2 regions of the Paraglaciecola sp. 2405UD69-4 genome follow, and region 2 is predicted to be linked to the other one. Evidence: predicted binding sites of a transcription regulator. Region 2 holds the regulator's gene; the other holds the start of a gene.
What was found. Region 2 encodes NrdR, which represses ribonucleotide reductase genes. Its sites were predicted from a motif close to AAACACNANATNTNGTGTTT; they were not measured.
Positions count from the first base shown of each region.

Region 1 (11,169 bases), on a different contig from region 2:
AGTTAAATTTAGCTATGGTTTGATAATGCATGAATGAAGGCGTTTCAGTCATGGCATAATCTAATAAGTCATCTCTGACAATCACAACCGCTAAACCAGATGGGCCAATATTCTTTTGTGCTCCAGCATAGATAACGCCAAATTTAGATATGTCTAATGGCTTTGATAATATGTTCGAAGACATATCAACGACTACAGGTACCTCACCTGTTTCTGGAACGTCACTAACTTCAATACCGTCAACGGTTTCATTAGAACAATAATGGAAATAAGCAGCTTTTGGGTTAACCATATCGGCTGTAATACTGGGAACAAAAGACAAGCCTTCTTTTACAGCTGTCTTTGAAACTAAATGACTAGATAAATACTTACTCGCTTCATCAAATGCATCTTGAGACCAAGAGCCAGTCGTTAAAAAGTCTGCAGTTTCTCCCCTGCCCCTAAGATTCATTGGTACAGCTGCAAACTGCCCTCTTCCCCCACCATGAGAAAATAGAACTTTATAGTTGTCAGGTATAGCGAGTAAATCTCTTAAGTCTTGCTCAGCTTGCTCTGCAAGGGCAATGTACTCTTTGCTTCGGTGGCTGATTTCCATTACAGAGCGGCCTAAACCTTGCCAATCTAGCATCTCTTTTTGAGCTTGTTGCATTACATCTGCTGGTAACATGGCAGGACCAGCACAAAAATTATAAATTGTCATATTCTTCCAAAACAAAGGAGACCAAAAAAAACGAGCGGCATTGGCCACTCGTTTAGATATATAAAATTAGTATGCATTAACGCTTACTAATCAGTGAGTTTCCACACTTTTAATATAAAAAGTTAGAATTGATTATTCATCTTGGTTAGGTTCTGACGAATCATCAGTTCCCTCAGTAGCACTAGTCTCAACGGTATCTGTCGTACCCTCTTCAACAAGTTCTACTTCAAGCTCTTCAATTTCATCGATACGCTGTAAGCCAACCACATGCTCACCTTCAATGGTACGAATTAATCGCACACCTTGGGTGTTACGACCAACGGTTGATACTTCTTCAACACGGGTACGAACCAAAGTACCTTGGTCACTTATTAGCATGATTTCATCTGAATCATTAACCTGTACTGCACCCACGACTTTCCCGTTTCTTTCAGAAACCTTAATGGAAACAACACCTTGAGTCGCACGACTCTTAGCTGGGTAGTCAGCTATAGGGGTACGCTTACCGAAGCCGTTTTCAGTTGCAGTTAATATTGCACCGTCTCCTTTTGGAACAATCAAGGACACAACTTTTTGACCTTCCTGTAAGCGAATACCACGTACCCCAGTAGCGGTACGTCCCATTGGGCGTAGTGCCAATAGCTCTTCACCGGTTTCTGAGTCGAGTTTAACTGCGCCTGTTTCTGAGTCACGTTGCTTCTCATTGAAGCGAACCACTTTACCCGCGTCAGAGAACAACATGATGTCGTCTTCACCATGGGTAATATCAACCCCAATCAATTCATCTCCATCATTTAAGTTAACAGCAATAATACCGTTAGCTCTTGGACGTGAGTAGGAGGTCAATGCAGTTTTCTTGACAGTACCATTAGCTGTAGCCATCAACACAAACTTGCCTTCTTCAAACTCTTGGATTGGTAAGATGGCAGTAATACGTTCCCCTTCTTCTAAAGGTAAAATATTAACAATTGGGCGACCACGAGCGTTTCGGCTTGCTAGAGGTAATTGATATACCTTCAACCAATATAAGCGACCACGGGTAGAGAAACATAAAATATGATCATGGGTATTTGCCACTAACAGTTTTTCAATGAAATCTTCATCTTTCATCTTAGTAGCTGACTTACCACGGCCACCGCGGCGCTGTGACTCATAATCATTCAGTTTTTGATACTTTACGTAACCTTCACGAGACAAAGTAACGACCACTTCTTCACGCTCAATTAAGTCTTCAATATCTATGTCGTGGGAGGCTGCGGTAATTTCGGTTCGACGGGCATCGCCGTATTCATCTCTCACTTTTTCTAGCTCTTCACGAATAACTTCCATTAAGCGCTCTGGGCTACCTAAAATATGTAGTAATTCAGCAATAAGCTCTAGTAACTCTTTGTATTCTGACAATATTTTGTCATGTTCTAGGCCTGTCAGCTTATTCAAACGTAAGTCTAGAATCGCTTGGGCTTGTTGCTCTGTTAGGTAGTATTGTCCATCTCTAATACCATATTGAGGCTCAAGCCAATCAGGTCGTGCAGCATTGTTTCCAGCACGCTCTAACATTTCAGCAACGTCACCTAAAGACCAAGCTTGGGCTGTTAAAGAGACCTTAGCTTCAGCCGGACTCTTAGACGCTTTAATTAGGGCAATAATTGGATCAATATTGACCAAAGCAATCGCTAAACCTTCAAGTATATGAGCGCGCTCTCGGGCCTTTTTAAGTTCAAATACTGTACGTCTGGTAACGACTTCACGTCTATGCAGCACAAAGGCTTTAAGAATATCCAACAAATTGAATATTCTTGGCTGGGTTTTATCCAGCGCCACCATATTAATACCAAACACTGTTTGCATTTGGGTTTGAGAATAAAGGTGGTTCAACAGAACTTCCGCTGACTCATTACGTTTAACCTCAACCACAATACGCATGCCGTCTTTATCTGACTCATCACGTAGCGCAGCTATGCCTTCGATTTTCTTTTCTTTAACTAAATCAGCTATTTTTTCGATTAAACGGGCTTTATTAACTTGGTATGGAATTTCGTTAACAATAATGGTTTCTTTACCATTATCTTCTGTTTCAATCTCTGCTCGTGCTCGCATGTAAATTTTGCCACGACCAGTACGATAGGCTTCTTCTATACCTTTTCTACCACTAATAAATGCGGCGGTAGGAAAATCCGGACCAGGTATATACTGGATTAACTCATCAATAGACAAATTAGGATTGTCTATCAATGCAATACAACCATTCACCACTTCCGTTAAGTTATGGGGTGGAATGTTAGTTGCCATCCCAACAGCAATACCTGAAGAACCATTTACTAATAAGTTAGGAATTCTGGTAGGCAATACCTCGGGGATAAACTCTGTACCATCATAGTTAGCGACAAAGTCTACGGTTTCTTTTTCAAGATCAGCTAGCAATTCATGGGCAATTTTTGCCATACGAATTTCGGTGTAACGCATCGCAGCAGCAGAATCACCATCAACCGAACCAAAGTTACCTTGGCCGTCGACCAACATATATCTAAGAGAAAAAGGCTGCGCCATACGAACAATAGTGTCATAAACAGCAGAATCACCATGTGGGTGATACTTACCAATTACATCTCCTACTACACGAGCAGACTTTTTATAAGGTTTATTGAAATCATTTTTTAGTTCATTCATAGCAAACAAAACACGGCGATGTACCGGTTTTAAGCCATCTCGAACATCAGGCAGCGCCCTGCCAACAATAACGCTCATCGCATAATCGAGATAAGAGTTTTTAAGTTCTTCTTCAATATTAATAGGAAGAATTTCTTGGGCGTGATCAGTCATATACAGCCTTGTCCCTAGTCGTAATTATTAGAATGTGTAAGAAGCAAATTTTCTGATAACTTTTGTTAGGCTAGGACTTAACATTGTTACTACGTTTATCATGCTTTTTAACACTGAATCATTTTTCATTTTGAACAAGTTATCCTACCACCTACAGATGAAAATAAATAGCCAGATGTAGCTCATATAGTGTGCAATTGGACCTCAAAACCTCATATAGGCGATTTTATTTGTTAAGATACTGGTATAAGCTAAACGCAAAATAATAAAGACAAACGCCATACATGACCCAATCGCAAAATGTTGACCCAAATGAAATTCAAAAATTTTCAGATTTAGCCTCAAGATGGTGGGACCTTTCTGGAGAATTCAAACCCCTTCACCAAATTAATCCATTAAGAACAGATTACATTAATCAGCACTGTTTAGGTTTAAATGGTAAAAAGGTATTAGACGTGGGGTGTGGTGGAGGCATTTTAGCTGAAAGCATGGCCAAACATGGTGCTGATGTTACCGGTATTGATATGGGAGAAGCCCCATTAGAAGTAGCTCGATTACATGGATTGGAGTCACAGTTAAGTGTTGATTACCAACAAACCACAGCGGAAGAATTTGCAGATAAACACCCGGCTGAATTTGATGTAGTCACCTGTATGGAAATGTTGGAGCACGTGCCTGACCCAAGCTCAGTGGTAAACGCCTGCTATAAAATGGTTAAACCTGGTGGCCACGTGTTTTTTTCTACGTTAAATAGAAATATAAAATCATATCTTTTAGCCATACTTGGCGCAGAATATATTTTAGGCCTTGTACCTAAAGGCACCCATCAACATGATAAATTCATTAAGCCTTCAGAGTTAATAGGCTGGATTGATGATACTCAGCTAGTTGTAAAACGAATGATTGGGTTACACGTTAATCCACTTACCCAAGAATATTATTTGTCGCAACAGAATGTTGACGTCAACTACATTATTCATTGCCAAAACGAGTTAAGTTAAATGCTTGCAAAACCTAATGCCCTATTATTTGATCTCGACGGAACCTTATTAGAAACAGCAAAAGACTTAGGCAATGCATTAAATCATGTATTACAGACTATGCAACGACCGTTAGTTTCCTACGAACAATACCGAAACATTGCTTCAAATGGCGCAAAAGGTATGCTGGAGCTGGGTTTTGGGGAGGAGTTGGACTCCTTAAATTTTGACGATTTGCGAGCACAATTTTTAACACATTATGAAACTAATATATGTGTAGACACTGTATTTTTTGAGGGAATAGAACCCCTGCTTAATGAGCTAAACAAACAAGACATCCCTTGGGGGATAGTGACAAACAAACCTGAGTTTTTAACACAGAAACTAGTGCAACATTTTCCACTTCTTAATGAGTGTAAAGTGATTATCAGTGGCGATAGTTTGCCAGAAAGGAAGCCCCACCCCCGTCCTTTACTCCATGCTCAAGAACAACTCGACATTCAATCACCCACAACCTGGTATGTCGGTGACGCCCAGAGAGATATCCAAGCCGCACAAGCTGCCAATATGACAAGTGTTGTTGCTGAATATGGCTACCTGCCTAGTATTCAAGAGAGTCAAACTTGGTCAGCAGACATTCATATTAGCCACCCATTGGATTTACTTACATTTATATAAACCTGGGATCCCCCTTTATAAATACAAACACGACATATAGTGGCTATTTTTGCAAGCACCCCCTATATATCGATAAATAATAAATTTACTTTTTTAGGACAAAAAAGTTTTAACAAAAAAAAATTACCTATTTTTTCTTGCATTCCGTTTACGCGCAACTCAAAAGGTGGTTTTGGGTGAGTCACTACTAACTTTTTTTGCATGGTCAATTGATGACCATAAAACCACCATATATTGGGTTGCAATCATCCAAAAACCTCACTATCTTGTGTTCCGTTCATTACACAATACCTATGTATAAAATTTACAAGCTTTCTAGTAAATACAATAAATATGAACAAGGCTAAGCATGACGTGTAAGAGAAAGGCGAACGACAATCCTTTCCTTCGTAATAAAATGCGAGCATCACTACCTTTAAAACAAATAAGTTACGGCTATCAAAAACATGAATAATAATTTATACGTCACCAAACGTAATGGCGAACGTGAACTCATTGATTTGGACAAGATCCATAAAGTGATTGAATGGGCTGCCAAGGGATTAAATAACGTTTCAGTTTCACAAGTTGAAATAAAAGCACATATACAATTTTACGACGGAATAAATACCGCCGATATACATGAAACCTTAATTCGTTCTGCCGCCGATCTTATTTCTACAGATTGTCCAGATTACCAATATCTGGCAGCTCGTTTAGCCATATTCCATTTACGTAAAAAAGCCTATGGATGCTTCGAGCCACCTAAGTTGTATGCCCATATAAAAAACATGGTAGCCAAAGGTAAGTACGATGGACACTTATTAACTGATTACACAGAAGCTGAATTCGATGAGATGAATGAATATCTTGATCATTGGCGTGATATGAACTTTAGCTATGCCGCAGTTAAACAACTTGAAGGTAAATACTTAGTTCAAAACCGTGTCACTGGTGAGATTTATGAAAGCGCTCAGTTTCTATATATATTAGTAGCAGCTTGTTTGTTCGCAAATTACGAAAAAGACACGCGTATGGACTACATCAAGCGATTTTATGATGCCACGTCTAAATTTAAAATATCCCTACCTACCCCAATAATGGCAGGTGTTAGAACTCCTACCCGTCAATTTAGCTCTTGTGTATTAATAGAAGCTGGCGACAGCCTAGATTCAATTAATGCAACAGCAAGTGCCATTGTAAAATACGTCAGTCAGCGTGCGGGTATAGGTGTCAATGCTGGACGTATCCGTGCCTTAGGCAGCCCAATTAGAGGTGGCGAAGCTTTCCACACAGGTTGTATTCCTTTCTATAAGCATTTTCAAACAGCGGTTAAGAGCTGTTCACAAGGTGGTGTACGTGGCGGAGCCGCAACCTTATTTTATCCCTTGTGGCATTTAGAAATTGAATCTTTGCTGGTACTTAAAAATAACAGAGGTGTAGAAGAAAACCGTGTGCGCCACTTAGATTACGGTGTGCAATTCAACAAATTAATGTATACACGTCTTATTAAAGATCAGCACATCACTTTGTTCAGCCCCTCTGATACCCCAGGGCTTTATGATGCATTTTTCGCTGACCAAGATGAATTCGAACGTTTATATTTACAATATGAGCAAGATGACAGTATTCGCAAAGAACAAATTAAAGCTATAGAACTCTTTAGTTTGTTTATGCAAGAGCGTGCCAGTACTGGGCGTATCTATTTACAAAACGTCGATCATTGTAATACCCATAGCCCATTCAATCCTAAATTGGCACCGGTACGTCAAAGTAACTTATGTTTAGAAATTGCTTTGCCCACTAAACCATTGCAGCATGTAAATGATGAAAATGGCGAAATCGCTTTATGTACATTATCGGCGTTTAACCTAGGTGCCATAGAAAGCTTAGATGAGTTTGCAGAGCTATCTGATCTTGCTGTACGCGCTCTTGACAACTTATTAGATTACCAAGATTACCCAGTTCCTGCTGCATACAATGCCACTATGGGTAGACGTACTTTAGGTATAGGCGTGATTAACTTTGCTTATTACCTAGCTAAAAATGGTGTTAAGTATTCTGATGGCAGTGCCAACGGCTTAGTACATAAAACCTTTGAAGCCATGCAATATAATTTGATGAAGGCGTCTTGTAATCTGGCTAAAGAAAAAGGTGCGTGTCCTAAATTTGATGAAACGACTTATTTCCAAGGCTTAATGCCAACGGATACCTATAAGAATGATTTAGATAAGATTTGTGACGAGCCATTACATTGTGATTGGGATGCCCTTAGAGCAGACATCAAAAAGTATGGCCTGCGAAATAGTACGCTTTCTGCCTTGATGCCTTCAGAAACCTCTTCGCAAATTTCAAATGCCACCAATGGAATTGAGCCTCCTAGAGGACACATTAGTGTTAAATCAAGTAAAGATGGGGTTTTGAAGCAAGTGGTACCTGAGTACGAAAGACTTAAGGACAAATACGAGCTGTTATGGGACTTACCCTCTAATGATGGATACTTAGAGTTAACAGGGATAATGCAAAAATTTGTTGATCAAACTATTTCTGCAAACACCAGTTATGATCCTAATAAATATGAAGGGGGTAAAGTTCCTATGAAATTACTCCTTAAAGACTTATTAACCAGTTACAAGCTGGGAGTGAAAACACTGTATTACCATAACACTCGTGATGGTGCAGACGATTCAACTCAGCAAGAGTTAGCAGGTCAAAAGTTTGCGCCTAAAGAAGTTGTCATTGAAGAAGACGACGACTGTGCAGGCGGGGCATGTAAAATATAAATTCAATTAGCTGCTTCGGCAGCTATTTCTTAGCATTTGAATAATAAGTGGCAACAAGACGTAATGAAATATACAACTTTTAATCAGGTAAATAACAACCCACTAACAGAGCCAATGTTCTTCGGTAACCCAGTTAATGTGGCACGTTATGATCAACAGAAGCATCAAATTTTTGAAAAGTTGATAGAAAAACAAATTAGTTTCTTTTGGCGCCCAGAAGAAGTTGACGTCAGTAAAGATAGAGTAGACTTTCAAAAATTAAGCGACTCTGAAAAGCATATTTTCATCTCTAACTTAAAGTATCAAACCTTACTTGATTCTATTCAAGGTAGAAGCCCAAACATTGCATTTTTGCCTATTATTTCTATTCCCGAATTAGAAACGTGGGTAGAAACATGGTCTTTTTTTGAAACGATTCATTCACGATCTTATACCCATATTTTACGTAACCTATTTGGCGACCCTAGCAGTATATTTAATGACATAGTTGAAAATGAAGAAATCAAAAAACGTGCAGCTGATATTTCAAAATATTATGACGATTTGATTTTTGCTATTCAATTATGGCAAACCCTTGGTGAAGGTACTCACACCATAGAAGGTACGACTCACACTATTACCATGCGAGAGCTCAAGAAAAAGCTTTACCTTTGCATGAACTCAGTTAATGCACTTGAAGCAATTCGTTTTTATGTATCCTTTGCCTGTACCTTTGCTTTCGCAGAAAGAGAGCTAATGGAAGGTAATTCAAAAATAATACGCCTCATCGCTCGTGACGAAAACTTACATCTCACCTCTACCCAACACATTATTAATTTGTGGGCCAAAGGTAAAGATGATCCAGAAATGGCAGAGATTGCAGAAGAGTGTAAAGAAGAAGCTACCGCTATATTTTTAAATGCAGTTGAGCAAGAAAAAGCATGGGCAGCGTTTTTGTTTCAACATGGTTCAATGATTGGGTTGAACAAAGAGATTTTATGTCAATATGTGGAATTTATCGCAAACCACAGGATGTCTGCTATTGGACTTGGGCAGCCATTTGACATAAAAAGCAACCCACTACCTTGGATGAACAATTACTTAAGCTCTGACAATGTACAAGTTGCACCACAAGAGTCAGAGATAAGTTCATACTTAGTGGGTCAAATTGACTCTGAAGTCAGTGCTGATGATTTTGGTGATTTCGACCTATAACCTTAATGAGTAAAAATACAAATAGTTTTATCGTTGAGGTTAAGAACCATAAGACAATTCAACATAAACCAAACAAGAGCTTATTAGAAACCATTGAGCTGCATAACATTGAGATCCAATACCACTGCCGCGAGGGATACTGCGGCGCCTGCAGAACAAAGCTGCTAAAAGGTGCCGTGGAGTATCAAACCGACCCTTTGGCTTTTATTGATGATAATGAAATATTGCCTTGTTGTTGTTTTCCCTTAAGCTCCATAGAAATTGAAATAGACTAACCCCTTTAAACGGTTAGTCCCACTAGTACTCAAAAATCACTAAATTAATGAACAGCTGTGTTACCAGCTAAGCTTGTGGCAAGCATTAGCAGCAAGTTGTAGCTGCTAAAGTTCAGAGAGGTTTGCGATTAAATTAATTGATACTTCTCTTGTAAAATCTCAATAATTTCAGCTCGTGGGTCTTTACTTAGCTTCAAAGGTTCGCCAGTGATTTTTTCAGCGATACCAATATAGGTTTGCGACACTTGCATCAACACTTCTACCGGCAGAGCATTATCTCGCGCTAAGGCTTCACGCTCAGGCATACGCTCTTTATTTAACAAAATGTCTGGATCAGGAAAATGGCTTAGTAGTAGCTGCCTGAACCCTTCTTTTGAGTTTTCTTCAACCTTACCTTGCTTATATTTTTCTGCATCCCAAATACGAGAAGAGTCTGGAGTGCCTACTTCATCCATATAGATAAGTTTATCTTTACCTTCTAGGTCTTTTACATAACCAAACTCAAACTTTGTATCGACAAATATCTGCCCGATATTCTCTAACGCTTCACTAATAACATTAAAGCCTTCAGTCAATAGCTTCTCATATAAGGTGATATCTTGCTCTTGAACAAAATTAAAGGCAGTAAAATTATCTTGAATGTTTTGACGAGTAATATTGACGTCATCAGCCTCAGGAACACCTTCAATCCCTTTTAGAACTCCTTTAGTAGAGGGTGTCATTAACAGCTTAGACAGCTTACTATCTTGAGTTAAGCCTTCTTCTAACTTAATCCCACAAAAGTCTCTCTCACCTTTATCATAGGCTCGCCACATAGAGCCAGTTATGTATTGACGACATATAGCTTCTATCATTACAGGCTTAGCTTTTTGTACTATCCAAACAAAAGGATGAGGGATATCTAAAATATGGCTATCAGCTAAACCTTGCTCTTTAAATAACCTAAACCAGTGATTAGAAATTGCATTTAGAGCGGCGCCTTTACCTGGGACACCTTGCATACCTTGCTCACCATGCCAAATACAATCAAATGCTGAAATGCGATCACTGATAACCATAATAGCCAAAGGCGTGTCTTCAGGAACTGGATAATTATGCTCTTTAATTAAACGCTGGCTATCATGCTCGGTTAACCAATAAACCGAACGGACCTTTCCACTATGTACAGGTAAATGAGTACGAATAGGTAGGTCATCGTTTACTGATAAAATCGAATCTGCAATCGACATGTTAGGTGCACTCCACAAGGTCAAAAAGAAAGAAGAAACTAAAACGCACTAAGGGCCGTTGAGCTTTGATGTATAAATTTTATTCAAACTAAACACTTTTAATGGCTTTGCAGGTTTGTCTGCCTAGTAGGCAAAATTAACAATCAGTAACAAAGAAAAAGCATTAAGAAAGAATCGCTTAGGCAGCATATGTGCCTAAAACAAATTCACCAAAGACTAAACAGCCCTCTATCTTAAAAATTATAAACCTAATGCTTAAACGAATAAACATTAGGTTGGGGATATGTTAGATATCTAAATTATCGTCAGACATGTTTTCAGAGAAAGGCCCAAAGAGATCAGTTAACTTATTAGCTGGGAATGGGTTACTCTCTTCATCCATGAAGGTAATAGAAGTCTTGCTTCCTACATCAAGTACTTTAATTCTGTACTCGTCAGCTTCAATGGGTAAATCGCCACTTTCACTTGACCAGATATTGCTCCACCAAGAACTTTCACCATCACTATAACTAGTGAACAGCATGCCGCTGG
Region 1 is NZ_JBLIXM010000002.1:624,944-636,112, forward strand. Features, by position in the region: gene serC (3-phosphoserine/phosphohydroxythreonine transaminase) at 1-700, opposite strand, end outside; gene gyrA (DNA topoisomerase (ATP-hydrolyzing) subunit A) at 833-3,520, opposite strand; gene ubiG (bifunctional 2-polyprenyl-6-hydroxyphenol methylase/3-demethylubiquinol 3-O-methyltransferase UbiG) at 3,805-4,521, shown strand; gene ACMUMK_RS09200 (HAD family hydrolase) at 4,522-5,178, shown strand; gene nrdA (class 1a ribonucleoside-diphosphate reductase subunit alpha) at 5,625-7,940, shown strand; gene nrdB (class Ia ribonucleoside-diphosphate reductase subunit beta) at 8,004-9,134, shown strand; gene yfaE (class I ribonucleotide reductase maintenance protein YfaE) at 9,140-9,409, shown strand; gene ACMUMK_RS09220 (phosphoribosylaminoimidazolesuccinocarboxamide synthase) at 9,538-10,638, opposite strand; gene bamC (outer membrane protein assembly factor BamC) at 10,925-11,169, opposite strand, start outside.
Region 1: a site for NrdR is predicted at 5,401-5,420, ahead of nrdA (class 1a ribonucleoside-diphosphate reductase subunit alpha). Genes of this name have one in related genera too.

Region 2 (11,169 bases):
GACCCATTGGGAAAAAAGTACGATTAGTTCTAGATCACTAGCGCTGAATGCTTGTTCTCGGACATCGGGACTAGAAAAATTAATAGTACCGTATGGTTTATCATTAACTATAAGAGGAGCACCGATATAACTCTCTAATGCAAAAGAGCTATAACATGGGTGGGTTTTTATTTCACTGTTGCCTACATGTGAAAAAGCTAAAGGTTTGTCACTGTTTAAAGTATGAACGCAGTAAGTAATGCCTAATTCAAATGTGTCACCTGGTTTGACTTCGCCATTAGGAGTGTGGGCATATTTAACTTCGTAATTTTCTTCTGCAATTCGACTCACTATGGCTATAGGTAAAGAAAAAGTCTTACAGCCAAGCTCTAGTAATTTTTGAATTTTTTCATCTAAGTTGAGGTGATTATTAGAGGTAATGTGATGTAACTCTTGAAGAGTAGAGATTGTTTGGCTGTCTTCACTTTGTTTCATCATTACTGCACCGTCATTATTTGAGGTTTAATTTAGCATATTTTTATTTAATTCATAGGGTCAGGATAAACTTTCGAGTATTCAAGCTGTTCGTTTGGTTTGGGTAATAAATCCCCCGAAGGGTAAATATAAAAATGCCCAGCTTAATTAAGCTAGGCATTTTTTATTACACCTTAATATAAAGGTTAGTCGGTAATTTTATTTTTTAAAATTTAGAATTTATAACTAAACATAACTGAGCCTGTTCTACCTTCAGATGGCTTCACAACGACAGAATCAAATAGGTCAGCAGAGGTATAATACTCTTCATCAAATAAGTTATTGATTGAAAGTAAAACTTCATAACTATCCGTCACATAACCCATTGATGCTGTCCATACCATGTAGCTAGGTAACAATATGGTTTCTAATACATCAGTGTAAGTCTCATCAGCCCAACCAAAGCCTGTACTCGCTGTGACTTTTCCATCTCCAGCTGGTTGTACGTAGTTTAGATAAAAACTCATAGTATTGTCTGGTAAACCGCCACGGTCTAACTCTGCACCTGTGCCAACAAAAGTAGATCTGTCACCACCAATACGGCCACCATATACTTGGTATGGTTCTAAACCATTTTGTAAAGCAAAGTCAGCACCATTGATGATTGCAAGGGCACCGTCACTCACCTCTGTTGTCTCTATGTGAGTGGCAGTTGCTGTTATTGAGAAGTTTTCATTCAACAGTGCACGAGCTTCAAACTCAACCCCAGTACTAGATACCGCTACTAATGCTTGAGCTTGGCCTATGCGGTCTGTCTTGTCTTGGTCGAAGATAGATAATGCTGTGTAGATAGTATCTTCTTCATTACTGTATTTTAATCCAAGTTCAACCAACTCAGAATCAGCCAGATATTCTCCATTGTCTACACTGCTAGCAATAATGCCACCAAGTTGGTTAGTGGTTAAAGAGTTAGCTTTAGCATAAGTCACATAGGGGATAAAGCCAGATTCAGTGGCATAAGAAAGGCTTAGGTTATAGCTAAGTGCAGATTCAGTATCTTTATGTACACCATCTCCAAATGGGATACCTAGTAAAGAAACCGCTTCTTCTTCAGCTTCTACGTCATAGTAATCATAACGTGCGCCCACAAGTACAGATAATTTCTCAAAACTAATATCTGCTAGGTAAAAAATACCTAAATTAGTCACATTTGATACTTGTTCTTCATTATAGTTACGGCGCACAGTGCCTTCTAGCCCGGTTGGGTTACCGTCTTCATCATATAGAATTGTCGCATCTTCATAGGGGTCTGTTACCGCCCAGTCAATTCTATCATTGGCTGTCGGACCAACAGAGATATCCCTAAAGTCAAAGGTTTCATCAAAAAAGGCGTGGTTTAAATCAAGGTCTTCGTTTCTTAGGCTAGCTCCAACAATATGTTGTACTAAGAAGTCATCTCCTTGGGTATCAAACATTAAAGTTGAGCGGAACTCTGCAGCTTTTGCACCTGGGTAATCAGCTGTAAATCCCCAACTCTGGTACTTAGTATGATCCATGTAGTCATAGTAAAACTGGTTTTTCCAAACCATGTCATCAAGGTAAGTTGTAAAGTCTAAGTATGCGGTAAAGGCTGTTGAGTCAGCAAAGTCTATATCATCAATAAATGTAGTTTTATGATCAATTTTTGTGGTGCCAGGATCCGTTAGTGCATAGCCATCAATGAAGCCTGGTGCCCCTGGGCAGGATAAGAACATCTCGTTGTAGGTGAAGTTATAGTTCTCTGCATCTCCTGGGCTACAAAAAGAGCCTACGCTTGAGAAAGATGAGTTTATAAAATAAGGAGCAGCAGAGGTAATAAAACCTGACTCTTGCGGTAACAAACGGTCTGCACCAATAGGATTGTCACTGTTTCTAATTGGAGCTGCACCTGTTATGTAAGTGCCATTATCTATTAAGTCTTGGGTAACGCGGTTCCAGCCAGGTACTTGGATACTATCAGAAGTTTGAGCTTGGAAACCAAATTCCATGGTAGTGGTGTCGGTTATATCCAAATCGATAGCCACTTGGAGCATTTCATTGGTGGGTTCGTAATTATTGTAAAATGAGCCTGAGTTCTCTGCCTCAGCAAAGACATAAATACCACCTTGTTTGTCACCCAGTTTAAAGGGGGTGCCAATTTCACCAGCTAATATTTTTTGTGAATAGGTACCTAGGGTTAAGTCTACTTTTCCCGTTACTGTTTCTATGTATTTAGTGGCGTCTGATTTTGCTGATTTAGGTGAGTAATTCAGCTGCCCACCAACACTGCCTGTTCCATATAAAGGGCTTACAGGTCCTCGCATGACTTCTAACTGCTTAGCACCGCGGATATTAGTTTTGAAAGCGCCAGGGTTTGCTATTCTGCGAAAACCTCTGAAATAGTTATCGGCAGACTCTCCACGAATATCCATAGCGCCTTGTATACCAAAAAATGAACTGGTGAATGCGCCAGGAGTCATTCTTACTAAGTCATCAACACTTCGCAGTCCGTAGGCTTCTATTAGATCTGAACTGACTTCTGTCACAGAGCGTGGTGTTTCTACTAAGGACATATCAAAGCCATATGCGCTGTTAGACTCAGGAGGCATAATCATATTTTCATCTTTTACGCCTACAACCGATATCTTTTCCATTTCTTGTGCGTTGATTGCTAGAGTCAGTGATGCAGCTGTAATGGCTCCAATTGCTAAGGATAATTTACTAAGTTTGTGCGTTCTCAAGGTGTATCTCCGTATCCATTTAACTCAACAATCGCCTATTGAGGTGGGGTAGTTTTTATTGTGTGTATGTCTTGCTGCTATCATTCTTACGATGATTTGTGCTGCAATTACTTGAGAAGAGCAATAGTTATGCCAGCCCCTAAAAAAACCTGACCAACTGGTTTGATGGGGTTTTGGTTACGAATGTGCTCAAAAAGCGCACACTTATGGCGCTAAAATGCATTATTATTGTGAAAGAACACCAGTGATGAACACATTAAACCTAAGTGACTAGCTGAGGTCTTTTAGGGCTAGGTGGTTTTGCTTTTGTCGCTGAGCATGGTGATGCAAAGCTAAACATTAAAGGTTTTGAGGGAGCTCAAATTAAATTGCTGCTTTATTGATGATTTTCTGAAAAATCACTTTCAACTTTGTTTTTGAATTTAGGTAAGCCTGTAATAATAGCAAGGCAGCCAAATACTATAATCAACATGGGATACCAGGCATAAAAGCTGAGGGATAATGGTGATATTCCAGCCAGACTAGCAGCCGCTAATATTTGTCCGCCGTAGGGTATCAAGCCCTGAAACCCACATGAAAAAATATCAAGTAGGCTAGCAGTGCGCCTTGGATCTAAAGAAAAGCGTTTGGCTAAATCTTGTACAATTGGGCCCGTAGAAACAATAGCTATGGTGTTATTGGCAGTGGCGATATCTAGTGCGCTAACTAAAGTGGCAACACCAAACTCAGCCCCTTTTTTAGTGGATATACTTTTAGTGGTATTGGTAACTAACCACTGAATTCCGCCATAGGCTTTCATTAAGGCGACTATGCCGCCAATTAATAGGGCAATGACTGCCATATTTTGCATCCACTCTAGGCCTTTTTGTATGCTTAAAAACATTGTTGAAAAGGTAAATAACCCTTTTGACATACCTATAACACAGGCACTAACAATACCTACACCTAATACACTTAGTACATTCATCCCCAGTAAAGCGCACACTATTATTAGTAAGTAGGGGAGTATTAACCATAAATCATAGTCAGAAGTCGTGACTACCGAGCTACCGTCTATTTCTACACAAAGCAAACATATAGCGGTGATCAAGGCAGCAGGTAACACAATAATTAGGTTGGCTTTAAACTTATCTTTAAGTTGCACGCCTTGAGTTCGAGTAGCGGCAATTGTGGTATCTGAAATAAAAGAGAGGTTGTCACCAAACATAGCGCCACCTACAACTATACTGACCGTCAGAGCTGTAGGTAGGTTTAAACTTTCTGCAAAGCCAATGCCTACTGGGGTGATTGCTGTGATTGTTCCCATGGATGTGCCCATGGCAAATGCTACAAAGCAAGAAATCACAAATAAGCCAGGTAATAAGTATGTGGTTGGCACATAGTTAAGCGCCCAATTTACAGTTGCATCACGGGCCCCGATATCGATAGTGACAGCATAAAATGCTCCGGCTAACAGGAAAATAACAGCTAACAAAATTATAGTTTTGTCGCCGCCACCCTGACAGAAAATATCAACTTTTTCAGGTAAGGATAACGGCGCTGCTTTGTTATTTAAAAATAATGCGTACCCAGCTGAAATCATAAATGCCACTAAAATAGGCATACTAGAAAAGTCTTGGGTAATTATTCCACTGCCAATAATTAAAGACATAAAAAGAATAATTGGCGTTAATCCAACAAGATTTTCTGGGGCTTTTGCTTGCATTTACGGGTACTTTTTTGAAGGAGTCGAAAACTTAAGTTTGTAATACTATAACAAACTAACTCAATTGGTTAGTGTTCATAATCTGAGTTGAAGCTAATTGTTCAGAAAATAAAAACGCGGGCTTTACCCGCGTTTTTATTTAGGTTGTAAAAATTATTTACTAATTTTTTTGTATTTTAATCTATGGGGTTCGATGACATCCGCTCCATAGGTAGCTTTAAGCCAAGCGGCATATTCTGTGTAGTTACCATCGAAGAAGTTAATTTTACCTTCGTCTCGGTAATCCATAATGTGTGTGGCTATTCTGTCTAAGAACCATCTATCATGGGAAATTACCATGGCACAACCAGGGAACTCCAACAGGGCATTTTCTAATGCCCGTAGAGTTTCAACATCTAGATCATTGGTTGGCTCATCCAGAAGTAGCACATTGCCACCGGCTTTTAATAGTTTTGCCAAATGAACACGGTTACGCTCACCACCTGATAAATCTTTTATGAACTTCTGTTGGTCAGAGCCTTTAAAGTTAAAACGTCCACAATAAGCGCGGCTATTTAACTCAAAATTACCAATACGAATAATATCTGAGTCATCAGAAATCTCTTTATAAACAGTATTGTTGCCATCCATATGATCACGGAATTGATCAACACTGGCTAGCTGTACTGTGTCGCCGATATCTATAGTGCCGGCATCGGGTTTTTCTTGTCCGGTCAACATTCTAAATAGGGTTGATTTACCGGCACCGTTTGGTCCAATGATGCCTACTATGGCGCCTTTAGGCATTTTGAAATTAAGGTCATCGATAAGTAATCTGTCACCGTAGGACTTTTGTAATCCAGAGACTTCAAACACTTTATCTCCCAAGCGCTCGCCTGGTGGAATAAACAGCTCACTGGTTTCGTTACGTTTTTGGTAGTCACCGGTATTTAGCTCTTCAAAGCGAGCCATACGTGCTTTACTTTTTGATTGGCGACCTTTGGCACTAGAGCGTACCCATTCTAATTCGGTTTTAATTGACTTTTGTCTAGCGCTTTCAGCTTTTTCCTCTTGTTCTAGGCGAGCATCTTTTTGCTCAAGCCATGAAGAGTAGTTACCTTCCCAAGGAATACCTTGGCCGCGGTCTAGTTCTAAGATCCACCCGGCTACATTGTCTAAGAAGTATCTATCATGGGTAATGGCAACTACTGTACCTTCGTAGTCATGTAAGAAACGTTCTAACCAAGCCACAGATTCAGCATCTAAGTGGTTGGTGGGTTCGTCTAGTAATAACATTTCGGGTTTTTCGAGTAGCAATTTACATAAGGCGACACGTCGGCGTTCACCACCAGATAGCTTACTTACGTCTGCATCCCAAGGGGGAAGGCGCAGCGCATCGGCGGCTCTTTCCAGAGCGTTGTCTAAGTTGTGGCCATCTTTAGATTGAATAATGGCTTCAAGCTCACCTTGTTCTTTAGCAAGGGCATCAAAGTCAGCCCCTTCTTCAGCATACTCAGCGTAAACTTCTTCAATTCTTTTTAAGGCATGCACTACATCTTGAACGGCTTCTTCGATGTTACCACGAACATCTTTGCTTTCATCAAGCTGCGGCTCCTGGGGCAAATACCCAATTTTCAGTCCTGCTTGAGGAATAGCTTCTCCCTCAATGTCTTTATCAAGACCAGCCATAATTTTTAATAAGGTGGATTTACCCGAACCGTTCAAACCTAACACGCCAATTTTGGCTCCAGGAAAGAAACTAAGAGAAATATTTTTTAAAATATGTTTGCTAGGAGGAACGACTTTTCCAACCCGCAACATGCTGTAAACGTACTGCGCCATAATATTAAGTTACTTTTGTTGCTATGTATGAGCAATATTCTAATTCACCAAGAGGCTAGGGTAAAAGGGATAGTGAATAAATCGTGCGCTTTAAATATTGCTGGCGTAGAATTTTCACTTTAAAAGCCGACAACGAGGTTCAAAATGAGAATGATCAACTGGGGCGTATTAGGTCCTGGCTCTATAGCCAACACATTTGCTACCGCTATGAAAGTCTCTCCTAAGGGGAAAATAACTGCAGTGGCAAGTCGCAGCCAAGAGCGAGCCGAGGCTTTTGCCAAACAATATGACATTGATAACATCTACACAAATTATGAAGCGCTTTTAAATGACCCTAGCATTGATGTTATTTACATTGCCACGCCCCATAGTTTTCATTTTGAACAAGCAAAACAGTGTCTTCAGGCTGGCAAGCATGTGCTGGTAGAGAAACCATGCACAGTAACCGCTGCGCAAATGCAGTACTTAGTGGATTTGGCCAAAGCAAATAAAGTGTTACTGCAAGAAGGTGTGTGGAGCAGGTTTATGCCTGTGCTAAGCCAAGCTAAAAAAAGTATTGAACAAGGTATTATTGGCGATATTCAATATATTCAGTCAAATATTGGATTCGCGTTTCAAAATAGAGAGCAACCTAAAGAGCGCTTAGCTAAACCTGAACTTGCTGGTGGCGCCTTACTTGACTTGGGGATTTACAGTATTAGCCTAAGTCAGTATTTTTTAGGTGAGCATCCAAGAACTATTCAAAGTGCCGGCAAGCTAACAGAGCAAGGGGTAGATGAGCAGGAGATGGTTACACTTAGCTATGCATCAGGAGTCTATGCCCAGTTTTCAAGTTCGATGGCAGCACACGCCAGCAATAGCATGCATATAGTGGGTAGCCAAGGCTACTTAGTTTTGCCTCATTGCTTTTGGGATGCAGACGCAGCGTATTTTTACAAGCATGATGAATGTATACAAGCTATAGAGATCCCTCACGCAGCCAATGGCTTTGAATACGAAATTGCAGAAGTGATGGATTGTATTGAGCAAGGTAAATTGTGCAGTGACCTAATGTCTCACCAAGATAGTATCGGTGTGCTCAAAATCATGGATGAAATCCGCGCTCAATTAGGTGTGCAATACCCAGAATCTATCACTCAGGCTAGATGAAATTGAAGTCTGCATAAATCGTTACAACTTTTGGTTGTTTCTCATGCCACAAAGCCACTATACAAATCGTTTAAAATCACTAAACTATGCGCAAAATTGTTTACCGTATTAAACCCCGTTTATGTTGAGGATATGTGATGCTAACACGTGATATGAATATTGCTGATTTCGACCCAGAATTGTACCAAGCGATTCAAGATGAAAACCAACGTCAGGAGCATCATATCGAACTGATCGCTTCTGAAAACTATTGCAGCCCACGTGTACTAGAAGCACAGGGATCACAGCTTACAAATAAATATGCAGAAGGTTACCCTCACAAGCGTTACTACGGTGGCTGTGAGTATGTTGATATTGCAGAAGACTTAGCCATAGAAAGAGCTAAGCAATTATTTGGTTGTGATTACGCTAACGTGCAACCACATGCTGGTTCACAAGCTAACTCTGCTGTATTTATGGCCTTGCTAGAAGCAGGCGATACGGTTTTAGGTATGAGTTTGGCACACGGCGGTCACTTAACTCATGGTGCGTCAGTGAGCTTTTCTGGTAAAACATACAATGCGGTTCAATACGGATTACACCCTGAAACAGGTGAAATCGACATGGCTCAAGTTGAAGCATTAGCGCTAGAGCACAAACCTAAAATGATCATAGGTGGATTCTCTGCTTATTCGGGTATTGTTGATTGGCAAAAATTCCGTGAAATCGCAGATAAAGTTGGTGCTTACTTGTTAGTAGACATGGCTCACGTTGCAGGTTTAGTTGCAGCAGGCGTATATCCTAGCCCAATGGCTCATGCTCACGTTGTAACAACAACAACTCACAAAACACTAGCAGGCCCTCGTGGCGGGTTAATTTTATCTTCTTGTGGTGACGAAGCTATCTACAAAAAGCTAAATAGTGCGGTTTTCCCGGGTGGTCAAGGTGGTCCTTTGTGCCACGTGATTGCAGCTAAAGCGGTTGCTTTTAAAGAAGCATTACAACCAGAATTCAAAGCCTACCAAGAGCAAGTAGTGGCTAACGCTAAAGCTATGGTTGCGGTTATCCAAGAGCGTGGTCATAAAGTTGTATCAGGCGGTACTGATAACCATTTGTTCTTATTAGACCTAATCGGTAAAGAATACACAGGTAAAGACGCAGACGCAGCCCTTGGTAACGCTAACATCACTGTTAATAAAAACTCAGTACCTAATGACCCACGCTCTCCGTTTGTAACCAGTGGTCTACGTATTGGTTCACCAGCAATTACTCGCCGTGGATTTAAAGAAGAGCAAGCTAAGCAAGTTGCTAATTGGATCTGTGATGTACTAGACAACATTGATGACCAAGCAGTAATTGCGAAAGTGAAAAGTGAAGTGGTTACCCTATGTGAGCAGTTCCCTGTTTATGGTTAATGGGTTAAAAACAAACAATTAACAATAAAAAGCCAACGAAAGTTGGCTTTTTTGTATCCAAGATATATGCCTAAGGGTGGAATTTTGTTAGTTTACTCAGATTGAAATTGTCCACATAGAAATCAACATGCATTGCCCATTTTGTTCTGTACAAGAAACTAAAGTTATCGACTCTCGCTTGGTGTCGGATGGCAGCCATGTACGACGTCGTCGAGAATGTACTGTGTGTAAAGAGCGCTTTACCACCTTTGAAATGGCAGAGCTAGTGATGCCCCGTATTGTAAAGCGAGATGGGTCTCGCGAACCTTTCAATGAAGACAAGTTGCGAGCAGGATTGCAGCGAGCGTTAGAAAAACGCCCTGTTAGTACTGAAGAAGTTGAGCAGTGTATCAGTCGCCTTAAGTCTTCATTAAGGGCTACAGGTGAACGAGAAGTGAGCAGTGAATTTTTAGGTAATCTCATTATGACATCCTTAAAAGAGCTAGACAAAGTAGCTTATGTAAGGTTTGCGTCTGTTTACCGTTCGTTTGAAGATATTCGTGAGTTTGGTGAAGAAATCGCTCGACTTGGCGACTAGCCTTACCCTCCACATATTACCTTTTGACTCTTAGGTGTTACAGATAGTGTCTGAATTTTCCGTACTCGATCATCAAATGATGGCGTTAGCTATTCAGCTGGCAAAACGTGGTCAATATACGACTTCTCCCAATCCTAATGTGGGGTGCGTTATTACGCACCCATCTGGCGAAATTATTGGTCAAGGCTGGCATCAAAAAGCCGGTACTCCCCATGCTGAGGTCCATGCATTAAATCAAGCTGGGAAATTAGCACTAGGTGCTACCGCATATGTCACTTTAGAACCATGTAGCCATTTTGGACGTACACCACCTTGTGCAGAGGCATTAGTTAAAGCTGGGGTGCGCCGAGTCGTTATAGCCATGCAAGACCCAAATCCTGTGGTGTCAGGTAATGGCATAAAGATACTAAAGCAAGCAGGCATAGTCGTTGATACTGGGTTATTACAAAGTGCTGCTGAGCAGTTAAACCTAGGGTTTATTAAGCGCATGTCTGAAGGTTTGCCTAGAGTTACTGTGAAACTCGCAGCAAGTTTAGATGGTAAAACCGCCCTTAAAAACGGTCTGAGTCAGTGGATTACAGGTGCAGAGGCACGCCAAGATGTGCAGCGCTACAGGGCAAAAAGTTGCGCGATTTTAAGTGGCTCCGGTACAGTCATAGCTGATAACCCATCACTAAATGTGCGCTATGCGGAGCTGGGCCTGAGCTCTGATGAGTTAGCGCTAGAAAATTTGCGACAACCACTTAGGGTTATTTTAGATGGCCGCAACCAGTTGCCACCTAATTTAAACCTTTTGCAGCAAGGCAGTTCGCAACAGGCCGGTGAAGTATTACTTATTAATGGCAAAAAAAGCGCTCACAGGTTTGCAGGCCATGTAAATCAATGGCAAGGGCCGTTTAATGGAAACAAGTTAGATCTTAAAGCTGTGATGGAAGAGCTGGCAAATCGGCAAATAAATGATATATGGGTTGAAGCAGGGGCTAAGCTAGCAGGAGCCTTATTGCAAAATAACTTGATAGATGAATTGATTTTATACCAAGCGCCCAAACTTATAGGGGGCAGCGGGCAGAACTTGTTTGATACTTTGCCCATTGAATCTATGGATGAAGTACACGACTTGTGTCTAACTGATGTTAGGCAAGTGGGTAAAGACCTAAAGATGACCGCACATTTTATTCGTAAATGAATAACCGGTTATCCCAAAAAGAGTAACTGAGAGATTATGTTTACAGGAATTATTGAAGATGTGGGAGTTATCGAAAGCCTAACCCCAAGCGGTGAAGACATTCGTTTGTCGATAAAAGTACAAAA
Region 2 is NZ_JBLIXM010000001.1:1,384,895-1,396,063, forward strand. Features, by position in the region: gene ACMUMK_RS06120 (ATP-binding protein) at 1-477, opposite strand, end outside; gene ACMUMK_RS06125 (TonB-dependent siderophore receptor) at 687-3,212, opposite strand; gene ACMUMK_RS06130 (Na+/H+ antiporter NhaC family protein) at 3,589-4,917, opposite strand; gene ettA (energy-dependent translational throttle protein EttA) at 5,071-6,738, opposite strand; gene ACMUMK_RS06140 (Gfo/Idh/MocA family protein) at 6,883-7,887, shown strand; gene glyA (serine hydroxymethyltransferase) at 8,025-9,281, shown strand; gene nrdR (transcriptional regulator NrdR) at 9,409-9,858, shown strand; gene ribD (bifunctional diaminohydroxyphosphoribosylaminopyrimidine deaminase/5-amino-6-(5-phosphoribosylamino)uracil reductase RibD) at 9,905-11,044, shown strand; gene ACMUMK_RS06160 (riboflavin synthase) at 11,081-11,169, shown strand, end outside.